Linked DNA regions of Streptomyces venezuelae. The protein of the gene in region 2 interacts with the protein of the main gene of each other region in a pairwise test. Links are inferred from orthologs where the notes say so. Each region holds a gene or a part of one and is shown on either strand. Other genes may lie near its edges.

Region 1 (7,340 bases), 2.3 Mb from region 2 along the record:
CCCGGCAGTCCTCCCCGCCGGCCCCCGCCGCACCAGCTCCCCCAACGTCCGCCGCACCCCCGGCTCGTACGCCGAGAACGTGCGGCGCAGCAGCGGCAGTACGTCCGTGAACGCGTCGTCCGACACTCCGCACAGCCACTCGTCGACGAGCCCCAGCAGCCGCTCGTCGTGCACGAGCAGCATTCCGCCCCCGGAACCGCCCCCGACGAACCCCTCGATCCAGGCGGCCCCCTCGGCCGGCGCGCTCCCCCGGGACAGCGCGAGCCCCATGAGGCGGGCGACTTCCTTGTCCCCCAGCTCCCCGGCGTCCAGCAGCAGCCGCACGCAACGCCCTCGCACGACTCCCGCGACGGACTCGCGCCCGGCGAGCGTCCGCAGGACGGAGTGCCACCGGGCGCGAACCCCCTGCGGCGCCCCGGAGCCGAAACGCGGATCCGAACCCGAATCGGCAGCCGCGTCGGGACCCGAGTCAGGTCCCAAGTCGGTACCCGAGGCGGGACCCGAACCGGAACCCGTACCGAACTCCCCCAGCAGCCCCACCGCCTGATGCACCGCATCGACATGGCGCCGCATCTCCAAGGCCCCGTCCGCGTCCAGCCCCGCGCACGCGGGCGGCAGCCCGACGAAGACGCGCTCGGCGAGCCCGAGGGCGACCTCGCCGAGGGCCTCCGTGCCGGTCCCCCGTACATCCCCGTACCGGAGTGACCGCACCAGAGCGGGAAGCGCCTGCGCGAGGTGCCCGACATCCGCGTCCAGCGCCGCCCGGTCCGCGAGGACCCGCATCACCACGGGCAACGCGTCCGGCAGCTCCGCCAGCAGACACCGCTCGGCGAGCGCGGTGACATCCGCGAGCGCCCCCGCCTCCACCGCATCGGAAGACGCCTTGCCCGTGGCCGCGCCCAGGACCGTCGCCCCCCATACCCCCGCTTCGGCGACCCGCACGGCGAGCTCCGGTTCCCACCGCAGCCGCCACGTCTCACGGAACGTCCCCGTGCTCCCCCGGGACGCCGTCGGCTCACCCCAGGCGACGCCGAGGAGCCGCAACCGGTGCAGCAGCCTGCTGCGCGCGGCGTCCGTCTCCTTGCGGAGGTCGAGCTCCAACTCCCGCTCCAAAGCCTCCGGTTTCAACCGCAGCCTGCGCTGCAACCGGGTGAGGTCGCGCTGCAGCGGAACCGCGGGCGCCGCATCGGGCACCTCGCCCAGCACGTCCCCCACGACGAGCTTGTCCCGCACGAGCGCGAGCGGGACATCGGACCCCTCGCACATCACCGCCCGCACCGCGTCCGTCGTCTCGGTGAGCCCGGCCAGCGGCCGCCCCCGCATCGCGGCCAGCGTGTCGGCGAGCCGCACCGCCTCGATGACGTGCGCGGACGACACGAGCCTGTCCTCGTCGCGCAGCAGCCGGGCGACCTTCGTCATCCAGCGCTCGACGGGCCGGTCGGGCGCGCCGAACAGGTGGGCGTACCAGCCGGGAGAGGTGATCCCCGCGCCGTATCCGCTGGCGCGCGAGAGCCTGCGGTGGGTCCACGGCACCCACGTCATCTCGGTCTTCACCTTGGGCAGCCCCTTGAGCAGTGCCCGGTCGGCGGTCACGGTGGTCTTCTGCCGCAGTGCGGGAACGTGCCAGGCTCCGCAGACCACAGCCACCCGCTCGGGCCCGAACTCCTTCTGCGCTCCCCTCACCTGGATCCGCATGTACGCCTCGCGCACCAGGTCGCGGCCGTGTCCCCCGTCCCCGTAGGCGTCGCGCAGCGCCCCCATCGCCTCGCCCAGCGCTTCGAACGGCGCGAACGCGTCGCCCGCCGTCCCCCGGTGCTCGACGACGTCCTCCCACCAGCGTTCGGGATCGTCGTATCCGGCGGTCTCGGCGAGCACGCCGAGAGGATCGACCCGCACGCCCTCCTCGCCCTGGTCCTCCCCCTCCGTTCCCTCCGTGCGGAAGGCGAGCGAGTGCGCTGCCGGGAGGTCGATGAACCGCACCGGCACCCCGTTACGGAGGGCCCACCGGATGGCGACCCACTCCGGGGAGAACCCGGCGAGCGGCCAGAACGCCGAGCGGCCCGGCTCGTCCACCACATGGGCGAGCAGCGCGACCGGTGGCCGCATCCCCTCGTCGGCGGCCAGCTCCACCAGGGCGTCGGCCTCCGGCGGCCCCTCGACGAGGAGGACGTCCGGCCGCCCCGCGTCGAGCGCGGCCCGCACGGCACGTGCCGAGCCGGGCCCGTGGTGCCGCACCCCGAGAAACAGCGGCCCCGTCATGCGCTCACCTCGCGGCACGCGCGGTAGAAGTCCTTCCAGCCGTCGCGCTCGCGCACGACCGTCTCCAGGTACTCCTGCCAGATGACGCGGTCCGCCGCCGGGTCCCGAACGACGGCGCCGAGGATGCCGGCCGCCACGTCGCCGGAGCGCAGCACGCCGTCTCCGAAGTGGGCGGCCAGCGCGAGGCCGTTGGTGACGACGGAGATCGCCTCGGCCGTGGACAGCGTGCCGCTGGGCGACTTCAGCTTCGTACGCCCGTCCGCCGTGACGCCGTCGCGCAGCTCGCGGAAGACGGTGACGACACGGCGTATCTCGTCGATGCCCTCGGGACCCGTGGGCAGGTCGAGGGAGCGGCCGATCTGGTCGACGCGGCGCGAGACGATGTCGACCTCGGCCTCGGCGCTCTCCGGCAGCGGCAGGACGACGGTGTTGAAGCGGCGGCGCAGGGCGCTCGACAGGTCGTTGACACCGCGGTCGCGGTCGTTGGCCGTCGCGATGAGGTTGAAGCCGCGCACGGCCTGCACCTCCTGCCCCAGCTCCGGGATGGGCAGTGTCTTCTCCGACAGGATCGTGATCAGCGTGTCCTGCACGTCGGCGGGGATGCGGGTCAGCTCCTCGACGCGGGCCGTCATGCCCTCCGCCATGGCCCGCATGACGGGGCTGGGCACGAGCGCGTCGCGGCTGGGGCCGTGGGCGAGGAGCTGCGCGTAGTTCCAGCCGTACCGGATCGCTTCCTCCGGCGTGCCCGCCGTGCCCTGCACGAGCAGGGTCGAGTCGCCGCTGACCGCGGCCGCCAGGTGCTCGGACACCCAGGTCTTGGCGGTGCCGGGCACGCCGAGCAGCAGCAGGGCGCGGTCGGTGGCGAGGGTGGTGACGGCGACCTCGACGATGCGGCGCGGACCCACGTACTTCGGCGTGATCACCGTGCCGTCGGGCAGGGTGCCGCCGAGCAGATAGGTGGCGACGGCCCACGGCGAGAGCTTCCACCGCTGCGGCCGCGGCCGGTCGTCCTGGGCGGCCAGCGCGGCGAGTTCGGCGGCGAAGGCGTCCTCGGCGTGCGGCCTGAGCGCTTCCGCACCGTCGGCGGAACCGGGCGCGGGCGCCGCCGGATTCGCGGTCGCGGACGTCGTCGAGTCGACGGAAACGGTCATGGAGCGATCCCCCTCCAGCTCGTCCGGACACATCTGGCCCGGAGATGTCTCCACCGTGCACCACGCCACTGACAATCGCCCTCCGCGCAGCCCTGACCTGCATGAACACCCGAGCTCGAACCGATTGTCAGTGGCGGCACCTACCTTCGAGACATGACTCAGCAGGGGGTGCGCTGGACGGCGGATCAGGTGCTGGCACTGGCTCCTGATGCCCCGTCACGCAAGGCGGGCAGCAAACTCGGCGTCGCAGGACCGTGGTCGGAGGCGGGGAGTACTGGCGAGGGGGCGGTGTGGGGACTGTGCAAGGGCAGTGGCAGCAAGCCGTACCAGACGATTGTCGACATCGCGGACGTCGCGGGGCCGGCGTACAAGTGCAGTTGTCCGAGCCGTAAGTTCCCGTGCAAACACGCGTTGGGGCTGCTGCTGGTGTGGGCGGGCTCGGACGGCACGGTGCCGGACGGCGGCGAGCCGCCCGCCTGGGCCGAGGAGTGGCTGACGGCGCGCCGCAAAAGAGTGGACGGGCAACAAAGTTCGTCCGCCGCGCCGACCGCATCGGCCGACCCGGAGGCCGCGCGCAGAAGAGCGGAGAAGCGGGCCGAGCGCATCACCGCGGGCGCGACGGAGCTGGAACAGCGCCTGACCGACCTGCTCCGCGGCGGCACGGCGTCCGCGGAGCAGATGGGGTACGGCTTGTGGGAGGAGACGGCCGCCCGCATGGTCGACGCCCAGGCGCCGGGACTGGCCGCACGTGTACGCGAGTTGGGGGCCATACCGTCCTCCGGGGCCGGCTGGCCCGTACGTCTCCTGGCGGAATGCGCGCTGCTCCACCTCCTCGACCAGGGCTGGCTCCACCGCGACCGGCTGCCGGACGGCCTCGCGGCCACGGTCCGCTCCCGCGTCGGCCTGCCCGCACAGGCGGAGGGCCCACCGGTGCGGGACCAGTGGGCGGTCCTCGCCCAGTACGACACGGCGGACGGCAGGCTCACCACGCGCCGCATATGGCTGTACGGCACGGAGTCCGGCCGCACCGCGCTCCTCCTCTCGTACGGGGCGGCGGGCCGGGCCCCCGCGCTCACCCTGCCCGTGGGCCTCGCGCTGGACGCCGAGGTGAGCGGGTATCCGGGGGCGGGGCAGCTGCGCGTGGAGCTGGGCGAGCAGTTCGCGGCCCCGGCGCCCACCGCGCGGCGGCCACCGGGCGTACGCCCCGAAGAGGCCGCCGCCCGTTACGGCACGGCCCTCCGGGACGACCCCTGGCTGGAGTCCTGGCCGGTGACGCTCGCCGGGGTGATACCGACCCTTTCCCAGGGCACACCGAGCACGCAGGGCACACCGAGCACGCAGGGCACACCGAGCACGTCGGCCTCATGGCAACTGGCCGATCCGGTGACCGGCTCGGCCCTCCCCCTCGCACCGTCCGCCACATCGCGGCCGGGCCTGTGGCGTCTGATCGCCCTCTCCGGAGGCTCACCGCTGACGGTGTTCGGCGAGTGCGGTCACCGAGGCTTCACCCCACTGGCGGCCTGGCCGCAGGACTCAGGAGAGACGGTGTCGCTGTGCTGAAGAACGCACCCCGGAAACACCAGGAATCCCAGAACCACCAGGAATGCCAGGAACCCACCCCGCCCGCGGCAAGCGGAGCCCACGTCACCAGCGGTGCGCCAACCGAGCCCTCATGGGACGACCTGGTCACGACGGCCCTGCTCGGCACCGAACGCCGCGCCCTGCCGGCCTCCCTGCAGACGCCCGGCAAGGAGGCACCGATCGCGCTCCTGGACGCGGCCGCGGTGCAGACGGTGCGCCGAAGGGCCGGGCTGCGCGCGGCACCGGCCGCCGCACTGCCCGAGCCCGCGGCGGACGATCCGAGGCCACCGTTGCCCCCGGCGGCCCGGAGCAGGCTCGCGACGCTGCTGACCGACCAGCCCGGCACGGGCGGCGGCCGCAGGGGCGCGGCGCCCGACCTGATGGAGCTCCTGCCCCAGTGGCTGGCCCTGGCGAACGCGCGCGGGTACGGCGCACCGCCGGAGCTGCTGCCCGCGCTCCTGAACGCCGCGCGCGGCCGCACGGACCTGCGTCCCCAGGCCCTCACCTTCGCGGGTCCCAGGGCTCTCTGGCTGGCCCGTCTCAACCCTGACTGGAAGTTCGCGCTGCGGGCCACGCCGGGTGGCGGCGTGACCCTGCCGTCCGCCGACGACGCCCCGCAGGTGCGAAGGCTCTGGGAGGAAGGCCTCTTCGCCGAGCGCGTCGCCCTCCTCACCACGTTGCGCGCGCACCACGCCGGGACGGCCCTGGACCTGCTCGTGTCCACGTGGTCGACGGAGCGGGCGGAGGACCGTCTGATGTTCCTCGACTCCCTGCGCACCGGCCTGTCCGCCGCGGACGAGCCGTTCCTGGAGCAGGCCCTCACGGACCGCAGCCGCAACGTCCGCGCCACCGCGGCGGAGCTGCTGTCCGCGCTCCCCGACTCGGCCCTGGCAGGCAGGATGTCGACCCGCGCGGCCTCCTGCGTGGCCGTCGACCACACCTCCGACACACCGACTCTCACGGTGGAGGCGCCGCACGAGTGCGACGCGGGCATGGAGCGGGACGGCGTCACCCCCAAGCCCCCCACCGGCCGCGGCGAACGCTCCTGGTGGCTGGGTCAGCTGGTGGAGGCTGCCCCGCTCGCCACCTGGCAGCCCCGGCTCGGCAACCGCACACCGGCGGAGATCGTGGCGCTCCCGGTGGCCGACGACTGGCGCGGCGAGCTGCACGCCGCATGGTGCCGTGCGGCGGTGCGCCAGCGGGACGTCGCCTGGTCCCGTGCGCTGCTCGGCACCCCCGCCTCGCCCGACGCCGCGGGCCCCGGCGCCGTGTCGCTCGCCGAGCGGGCCAAGCTCCTCGCCTCACTGCCCGCCGCCGAACGGGCGGACTGGGTGGCCGGCTTCATCGCGGCACACGGCCTGTCGGAGGCGTTCCAGCTCCTCGGCGTCTGCGCGGTCCCCTGGGCCGAGCCGCTGGGCCGCGCGGTGGTGGACTCGCTGAACATCGCCCGTGACGCGGGAAGTTACCCCTGGAGCTTCAGCGGCGTGATGGGCCTGGCGGAGCGCTGCCTCGACCCGTCGGAGGCGATACGCCTGGAGGCGCTCACCGCGATACCCGACGAGTCGGAGAACGCGTCACCCGGCGCGGGCGGCTACTGGTCGGAGGCGTTCCAGCGTCTCGTGACCACGCTGCGTCTGCGCGCGGCGATCCGCGACGAACTCCCGCCGCCGTGACACGTGCGTCGCCCCTGCCCCGCAGGCACATACGTCCCCGTGACCCGCAGGTGCGTACGCGCCTGTGGCCCGCAGGTACGTACGTACCTGCGGGTCCCGCATCCTCCGCCGGAAGGGTCAGACGGCGGCTTGCCGCACGTTCCCCCGCACCCACTCCACGATCGACGTGGTGGTGGCGCCGGGCGTGAAGATCTCCGCGACGCCCTTCTCCTTGAGCGGCGCGATGTCCGCCTCGGGGATGATGCCGCCGCCGAACACCTTGATGTCCTCCGCGTCCCGCTCCTTCAGCAGCTCCAGCACGCGCGCGAACAGTGTGTTGTGCGCCCCGGACAGGATGGAGAGACCGATCGCGTCGGCGTCCTCCTGGATCGCGGTGTCCACCACCTGCTCGGGCGTCTGGTGCAGCCCGGTGTAGATGACCTCCATACCGGCGTCACGCAACGCCCGTGCGATCACCTTGGCCCCGCGATCGTGCCCGTCGAGCCCCGGCTTCGCGACGACCACGCGGATCGGCCCGGCTGCCACACCCATCACTGCCTCCATGTACCGATGTCCGTACCGACAACAGCCTGTCCCGGCACGGATACCCCGCACCGCACCGGCCGGGGAAGTGAACGAACGTTATCCCCAGCATCGCGCAAGCGGCAGTTTCACGGTGGAGAGCGAGGGGGAAATC
Region 2 (7,086 bases):
CCACCCGATTCGGGTGGCCCGCTCATATCCTGTGGAGCTAAGGAGAATTGAACTCCTGACCTCCTGCATGCCATGCAGGCGCTCTACCAACTGAGCTATAGCCCCTTGCTTGTCCGCCCGGTTTCCCCGGCGGCTCCGCCAACATTACACGGTCATACCCGTGCTCCACCAAATCGTTTCCGGTCTGGGCCGGTGTGGGTGGATACGGGCGGTACTGTCAGCCTTCGTGACCGTGCTCGCGCTCCCCGCCGCCCGCCGCCGCGTGCCACTGGCCGCCGGGGCCTGCCTGCTCTCCTTCACGGCCTTCTGGCTCGCCCAGCGTGCCGCCGACGTCTCGATGATCGACCTGATGGTCTACCGCGCCGAGGGCGAGACCGTGCGCGCGGGCGGCGACCTCTACGCGCTGCGCACCACCGAGGCCCATCTGCCCACCACCTACCCGCCGTTCGCCGCGCTGCTCTTCACCCCGCTGACGCTGCTGGACACGGCGGTCATGCGCACCCTCGCGACGCCGGCCAACCTGGCGCTCCTGATCGCCTTCGTGCACCTGTCCCTACGGCTGGTCGGCGAACGGCACGCGCGCGTGGAGACCGTTCTGTGGGCGTCCGCCCTCGCCGTGTGGTGCGAGCCGGTGTGGACGACGCTGCGCTACGGACAGGTCAACCTGCTGCTCGCCGTCCTCGTCCTGTGGGACCTGACGCGGCGCGCAGGACACCGCTGGACCGGCGTGGGCATCGGCGTCGCGGCGGCGATCAAGCTCACGCCCGCGCTCTTCGCGGTCCTCCTGCTGCTCACCGGGGCCGCCGAGGCCGTCCGGCACGGACCGTGGCGGCCTGCCGTGCGGCACGCGTGCGTGGCGGCCGTCTCGTTCGCCGGGGCGACGCTCCTCGCAGCCGCCGTCCTGCCGTACGACTCGTGGCGGTTCTGGACCCGGATGGTCTTCGAGGCGGGCCGGGTCGGCCTTGCCGAGGACACCGCGAACCAGTCGCTGCGCGGCGTCCTGGCGCGCCTCCTGCACACCGGGGAGCCCGGCGCCACGTGGGCTGTTGCGGCCGCCATGACCGGCGCGCTGGGCCTCGCGGTGGCGACGGCCTCCGCACTGCGCGGGGAACGGGCCCGGTCGGTGCTCTGCTGCGCCGCGACGGCGCTTCTGGTGAGCCCGGTGTCGTGGTCGCACCACTGGGTGTGGTGCGTGCCGATGGCGCTGCTCCTGTGGGCGGACGCGGAGCGACGTGGCGGCCGGGCGCGGTGGGCGGCGGTCGGAGGCATGTGCCTGGTCTTCTGCTCGTACGCCCTGTGGTGGGTGCCCCATGGCGTCGGGCGGCTCGAACTCGACCAGAACTATGGCCAGATGACGCTGTCCGCCCTCTACGTAGTGACCGCTTTTACGTTCCTGTGGACTGTCGTCACGCGGTGGCGAACGAGTAGAACCGCTTGAGGGTGCAGTGCTCGTCGAGGAGCCGGCCGTAGATCGGCTCCCCCTCCAGCTCGCGGTACGTCTCGATCGGGTCGCCTTTTATGATCAGCGCCCGCGCGCATTCCTCGCACCAGTACTGGTACTCCGGGTTGACCGGTTCCATGTCGCGGACGATCGGCGTACCACTGCCGCACCAATCGCATTTCCGCCGGTGTGCACCCATCGATCAGCTCCAGCTGTGGCCGCAGGCGGTGCACACGTACGAGACTCCGCCGTTGTCACCGAGTACTTGGGCGACGTGGGACGAGCCGCAGGAAGGGCAGTCGAGGAGCGTGCGGAGCGCGGACCGTTCTCGTACCGCCGCCGCTTCGGAGGGGTGGTCGACCTCTCCGAAGATGCTCGCAGGCATCGCGCTCTCCCTCCCGTCGGGCTGCGTCCCCTTCCGGCCGTCCGATTCTGCCACGGTCTGCGCGACCAGGGGGGAAGAGGTCGTGGCGGATCACACAGAAAAATCCCGCCCCCCTGACGGGGACGGGATCTTCCGGATTGTGGAGCTAAGGAGAATTGAACTCCTGACCTCCTGCATGCCATGCAGGCGCTCTACCAACTGAGCTATAGCCCCTTGCGTTCTTCCCGCTCGGCGGGCGAACAAGAAGAACTTTAGCCTGCGACCAGCCGGAATGTGAAATCCGGGTCCGGGCGCCCACCGGGACGCTCAGTCGTCGTCGCCGAGCACCGCTTCCGGCAGCGTGCCGGCGTTGTGCTCGAGCAGGCGCCAGCCCCGCGCGCCGCGGCCGAGGACCGACCAGCAGCAGTTGGTGAGGCCGCCGAGCCCCTCCCAGTGGTGCGGTTCGAGGCCGAGGAGACGGCCGATCGTCGTACGGATCGTGCCGCCGTGGCTGACCACCACCAGCGTGCCGTCCTCGGGCAGCTTCTCCGCATGGCGCAGGACGACGGGGGCGGCCCGGTCGGCGACCTCGGTCTCCAGCTCGCCGCCGCCGCGGCGCACGGCCTCGCCGCGCTTCCACGCGGCGTACTGGTCGCCGAAGCGGGCGATGATCTCGTCGTGCGTCAGGCCCTGCCACTCGCCCGCGTAGGTCTCGCGGAGCGCCTCCTCGTGCGTGACGGGGAGGCCGGTGATCGCGGAGAGCTCACCTGCCGTGGCGCCCGCGCGCTTCAGGTCGGAGGCGATGATCGCGTCCGGCTTCAGGGAGGCGAGCAGCCGGGCGGCGCGCTTGGCCTGGGCGACGCCCGTCTCGGTCAGCTCGATGTCCGTGGAGCCCTGGAAGCGGCGCTCCAGGTTCCACGCCGTCTGGCCGTGGCGCCACAGGATGATCCGCGGGCCGCGGTGGGTCACCGCAGCTCACCGTCCAGGTCGGCCTCCTCCGCGGCCTGCTGCTCGGCGTGCTCGGCGCCCTTGCCGCGGGTCGCCTTGGCGTCCTCGGGCAGGTCGATCTCGGGGCAGTCCTTCCAGAGGCGCTCGAGCGCGTAGAAGACACGCTCCTCGCTGTGCTGGACGTGCACCACGATGTCCACGTAGTCGAGGAGGATCCAGCGGGCGTCGCGGTCGCCCTCACGGCGGACCGGCTTGGCGCCGAGCTGCTTGTTCAGCTGCTCCTCGATCTCGTCGACGATCGACTTGACCTGGCGGTCGTTGGGTGCGGAGGCGAGCAGGAAGGCGTCGGTGATCGACAGCACGTCGCTGACGTCGTACGCGATGATGTCGTGCGCGAGCTTGTCGGCAGCCGCCTGGGCGGCGACGGTGATGAGCTCGGTGGAGCGGTCCGTGGCGGTCACTAGTGAGCTTTCCTTCGGCTGGTGGATACACCCCAAGGGTCTCACGGACCGCCGACAGCGCCCCAGACGATTACGTCACCGCTCCGGCGCGGGCCGTCCGGCATGGCCCGCGCCGACCGCTCTCACCTGGTCCTGTAGTCCTGTCCGAGCACTACGGAGACGTCGGCGTTGGCCGCCGTGCTCCCCTTGCGGACCGCGCTCTCCGGCAGGCCGAGGGTCTTGGCGACCTCGGTGGCCTGCTCCTTCTTGTCCGCGTCGGCGTAGGTGACCTGGGAGGCGGGCTGGGCGGCCGAGCCCGCGCCGCCGTCGATGAAGGTGTAGCCGCCGTTGACCAGGGAGACCCGGGCGTCCTGGGCCGCGCCCTTCTTGCCGGAGGCGTTCTTCACGCCGACCCGTACGGCCGCGTCCTTGTCCGGACTCTTCACCGCGCCGCCGAGCACGTCCTTGACCACGGCCTCTCCCGCCCCGTCGGTCAGCGTGCCGCCCTGGCCCACCGGCAGCAGCGTCGTCTTGTAGTCGCCGCCCTTCGCGCGGTCGGCGAGCTTGGCGAGGAAGGCGCCGAGGTCCTTGTCCTCCAGCGACGGGTCGAGGATCTGGGCGAGCGACTGCACCGTGGTCGTGGCCGCCTGCGGGTCCGACGACAGCTTGCGCAGGACGCCCTGCATGACCGCTCCGAAGCGCCGGAGCTGGTCGGCCTCCTGCTCGCCGGAGGCGCGGTACGTGGCGTACGCGACGGCCATCTTGCCGCTCAGGGTCTGCTGCTCGCCCTTCTTGACGAGGGGGGCCTCGCCCTTCTTGGCCTTGGGGTCGGGCACGTCGGCGTTCGTGTCGATGTCGATGTTGCCGACGAGCTCGACGAGGTTCTCCAGGTACGGGGTGTCGAGCCGCCACGTGCCCTCGACCTGCGTGCCGAGCACCGTGTCGATCGCGTCGCGGGTGCCGGTCGAGCCGTCGTCGTCGACGGACTTGCCGAGCGTCGTCGGCGTGCCGTCGTCGTCCGAGACGGCGAGCGTGTTGGGCAGCAGGACGGTGGCGCCCCGCTCCGTGGTCGCGTTGTTCACAAGCAGCGCGGTCGAGGTGCCGCCGCCCTTGGTGTTGTGCAGGTGCAGGACGATCACGTCGCGCTTCTGCGGTCCTGACGCGGCGGCCGCGCCGCCGTCGTCGCCGGACTGGCCGGGGAGCTTGCCCGCGAACCACAGATAGCCGACGCCACCGGCGATCACCAGAGCGAGGACCACGACCAGCGCGACGACCCGGGAACGCCCGCGCCGCTTGGCCTCCTCGCGCCGCTCGGTGCGGCTCTCGGTGAACTTCAGCCAGTCGATGACGTCTTCGGATTCCTCGTCCGGCTCCTCGATGAACGAGAACTGCTCGGTCTTGTACTCACCGGGCTGCTCGCGACGGGGCGGGGGCGCGGGCGCGGGTTCCGGCACCGGCACCGGCTCGGGCTCCGGTGCCGACGGCTGTTGCTGGTGCTGCGGTTGCTGTTGCTGCGGTTGCTGCTGCTGCGGGATCCATCCGGCGTTGTCGTACGAGGTTCCGGCCCCGCCGTACACGTCGTACCCCTGCTGCCCACCCGCGTACGGGTCGTACCCCTGGGACTGCTGCGGCACCTGCGGCTGCTGCGCCTGCTGGACCTGTTGGGCCTGCTGAACCTGCTGGTACACCGGCCGCCCGTACTCGTCGTACCCGACGACCTGGTACTGGTCGGCCGCGTACTCACCCGCGTACTCGCCCGCATACGGGTCAGTGCCCGCATAAGGGTCGTACTGTCGGTCGTTCACCGGTGCCCCTCTCGGCTCATTCGCCGCGGTACAGCTCACGCTTGTCGATATAACGCACCACACCGTCGGGCACCAGGTACCAGACCGGATCGCCCTTGGCGACGCGCGCGCGGCAGTCCGTGGACGAGATGGCCAGGGCGGGCACCTCAACCAGGGAGACACCACCCTTGGGCAGCCCGGGATCGGCCAGCGTGTGGCCGGGCCGGGTGACCCCGATGAAGTGCGCGAGGGAGAACAGCTCTTCCGTGTCCCGCCAGGTGAGGATCTGGCCGAGGGCGTCGGCGCCCGTGATGAAGAAGAGGTCCGTATCGGGGTTGAGGGCACGCAGATCGCGCAGCGTGTCCGTGGTGTACGTGGCCCCGCCGCGGTCGATGTCGATGCGGCTGACCGAGAACTGCGGGTTCTCCGCGGTCGCGATGACCGTCATCAGATACCGGTCCTCGGCGGGCGAGACCTGCTTGTCGCTCTTCTGCCACGGCTGGCCGGTCGGCACGAACACCACCTCGTCGAGGTGGAATTGCGCGGCGACCTCACTGGCCGCCACGAGGTGTCCGTGGTGGATCGGGTCAAACGTTCCGCCCATGACGCCCAGGCGGCGCTTGCCGTTGCTCACCGGACCGATCTCCGGACCGGTCTCCGGACCGGTAGGCATGTCCTGCTCTCCCATGCGTGCAGACCCTACCGGCCCGGCGGACGGGCCCTGTTTCAGCGGTCCCGTTCAGCGGTCCCGGTTGAAGCGGGTGGTGATCCACAGGAGCAGCAGGAGGACGACGAACGCGCCGCCTCCGGTGAGGAGAGGGCTGAGGCTTTCGTGGTTGCCGCCGTGCTCGCCGCCCTCGGAGGCGAGAGTGACCAGCTGGGCGGCGTTGCTGTGGAGGCTCATCTCAGGCAGGACCTATCCGGAGGTGGGATGGACATAAAGACTTCCGGCCCATCGTAAGCGGGAGGCCCGTTCCGCCTTACGCCGACTCAGCCGTTGCGGTGGTCGGCGTCCTCGGAGGACTTCTTGTCGGCGTCCTCGGAGGACTTCTTGTCGGTGTCCCCGGCAGCGTTCTTGCCGGCGCCCTCGGAGGCCTTGTCGGCCCCCTGCCGGTACCCCCGCAACAGGAACCAGCCGACCAGTACGCATCCGACGACCATGACGATCAGCACGATCCGCAGCAGATTGCCCGGTCCCTGCTGCTCCGCGGCCTTGGCCGCCTCCGTGAGCCAGTCGGCCCCAGGGTTGTGCTCCATGACGGAAGACTCCTTCTGTGTGCTGCCCTGTCACGGTATCTCCGCCTAGGCTTGGCCCCACCTCGGGGGCACGAGAGGACGAGACATGGGGGATGCGGCATGACCGACGACAACCACCACGGCGGGGGCGGCGAGGGCCACGAGCGGATGCCGAGCCGGCAGCGCAGGCGCTTCCCGGGCATCTCCTCGCGCGCCTACGAGCACCCGGCGGACCGTTCGGCCCTGGTGGCCCTGCGCAAGCTCAGCGGCTTCGACACGGTCTTCAAGGCCCTCAGCGGCCTGCTCCCCGAGCGGAGCCTGAGGCTCCTGTTCCTGTCGGACTCCGTACGTGTGTCCGACGCGCAGTTCGCGCACCTCAACACCATGCTGCGGGACGCCTGTTACATCCTGGACCTGGAGAAGGTCCCGCCGATGTACGTGAACCAGGACCCGAACCCGAACGCGATGTGCATCGGCCTGGACGAGCCGATCATCGTCGTGACCACGGGCCTGGTCGAACTGCTCGACGAGGAGGAGATGCGGGCGGTCGTCGGGCATGAGGTGGGCCACGCCCTCTCCGGCCACGCGGTCTACCGCACGATCCTGCTGTTCCTCACGAATCTCGCCCTGAAGGTCGCGTGGATCCCGCTCGGGAACGTCGCGATCATGGCGATCGTGACGGGGCTGCGCGAGTGGTTCCGCAAGTCGGAGCTGTCGGCGGACCGGGCGGGCCTGCTGGTCGGCCAGGACCTGAAGGCCTCGATGCGGGGCCTGATGAAGCTGGCGGGCGGCAACCACCTGCACGAGATGAACGTGGACGCGTTCCTGGAGCAGGCCGAGGAGTACGAGGCCGGGGGCGACCTGCGCGACTCC

What was found.
Region 1: the proteins of rsfS (region 2) and DEJ49_RS22480 interact in binary tests that used the Escherichia coli proteins (3 or more experiments, as listed by UniProt). The link is inferred for Streptomyces venezuelae from one-to-one orthologs.

What each region holds. Positions count from the first base shown.
Region 1 is NZ_CP029191.1:4,926,515-4,933,854, reverse strand. Bases 1,334-4,308 are described here. They hold DEJ49_RS22480 (ATP-binding protein), read right to left. Parts: upstream 3,411-4,308; coding sequence 2,256-3,410; downstream 1,334-2,255. Other genes in these bases: DEJ49_RS22475 (SWIM zinc finger domain-containing protein), read left to right, coding at 3,564-4,308; DEJ49_RS22485 (DUF5682 family protein), read right to left, coding at 1,334-2,259. Also shown: more of DEJ49_RS22485, read right to left, coding at 1-1,333; more of DEJ49_RS22475, read left to right, coding at 4,309-4,970; DEJ49_RS22470 (DUF5691 domain-containing protein), read left to right, coding at 5,093-6,664; DEJ49_RS22465 (cobalamin B12-binding domain-containing protein), read right to left, coding at 6,782-7,195.
Region 2 is NZ_CP029191.1:2,606,885-2,613,970, forward strand. What follows is about bases 1,493-4,213. They hold rsfS (ribosome silencing factor), read right to left. Parts: upstream 3,215-4,213; coding sequence 2,771-3,214; downstream 1,493-2,770. Other genes in these bases: DEJ49_RS11675 (hypothetical protein), read right to left, coding at 1,493-1,640; DEJ49_RS11680 (IS1 family transposase), read right to left, coding at 1,644-1,826; DEJ49_RS11690 (histidine phosphatase family protein), read right to left, coding at 2,133-2,774; DEJ49_RS11700 (LCP family protein), read right to left, coding at 3,337-4,213. Also shown: DEJ49_RS11670 (glycosyltransferase 87 family protein), read left to right, coding at 227-1,438; more of DEJ49_RS11675, read right to left, coding at 1,407-1,492; more of DEJ49_RS11700, read right to left, coding at 4,214-4,998; nadD (nicotinate-nucleotide adenylyltransferase), read right to left, coding at 5,015-5,665; DEJ49_RS11710 (hypothetical protein), read right to left, coding at 5,717-5,881; DEJ49_RS11715 (hypothetical protein), read right to left, coding at 5,968-6,234; DEJ49_RS11720 (M48 family metallopeptidase), read left to right, coding at 6,334-7,086. UniProt on the Escherichia coli protein: Functions as a ribosomal silencing factor. Interacts with ribosomal protein uL14 (rplN), blocking formation of intersubunit bridge B8.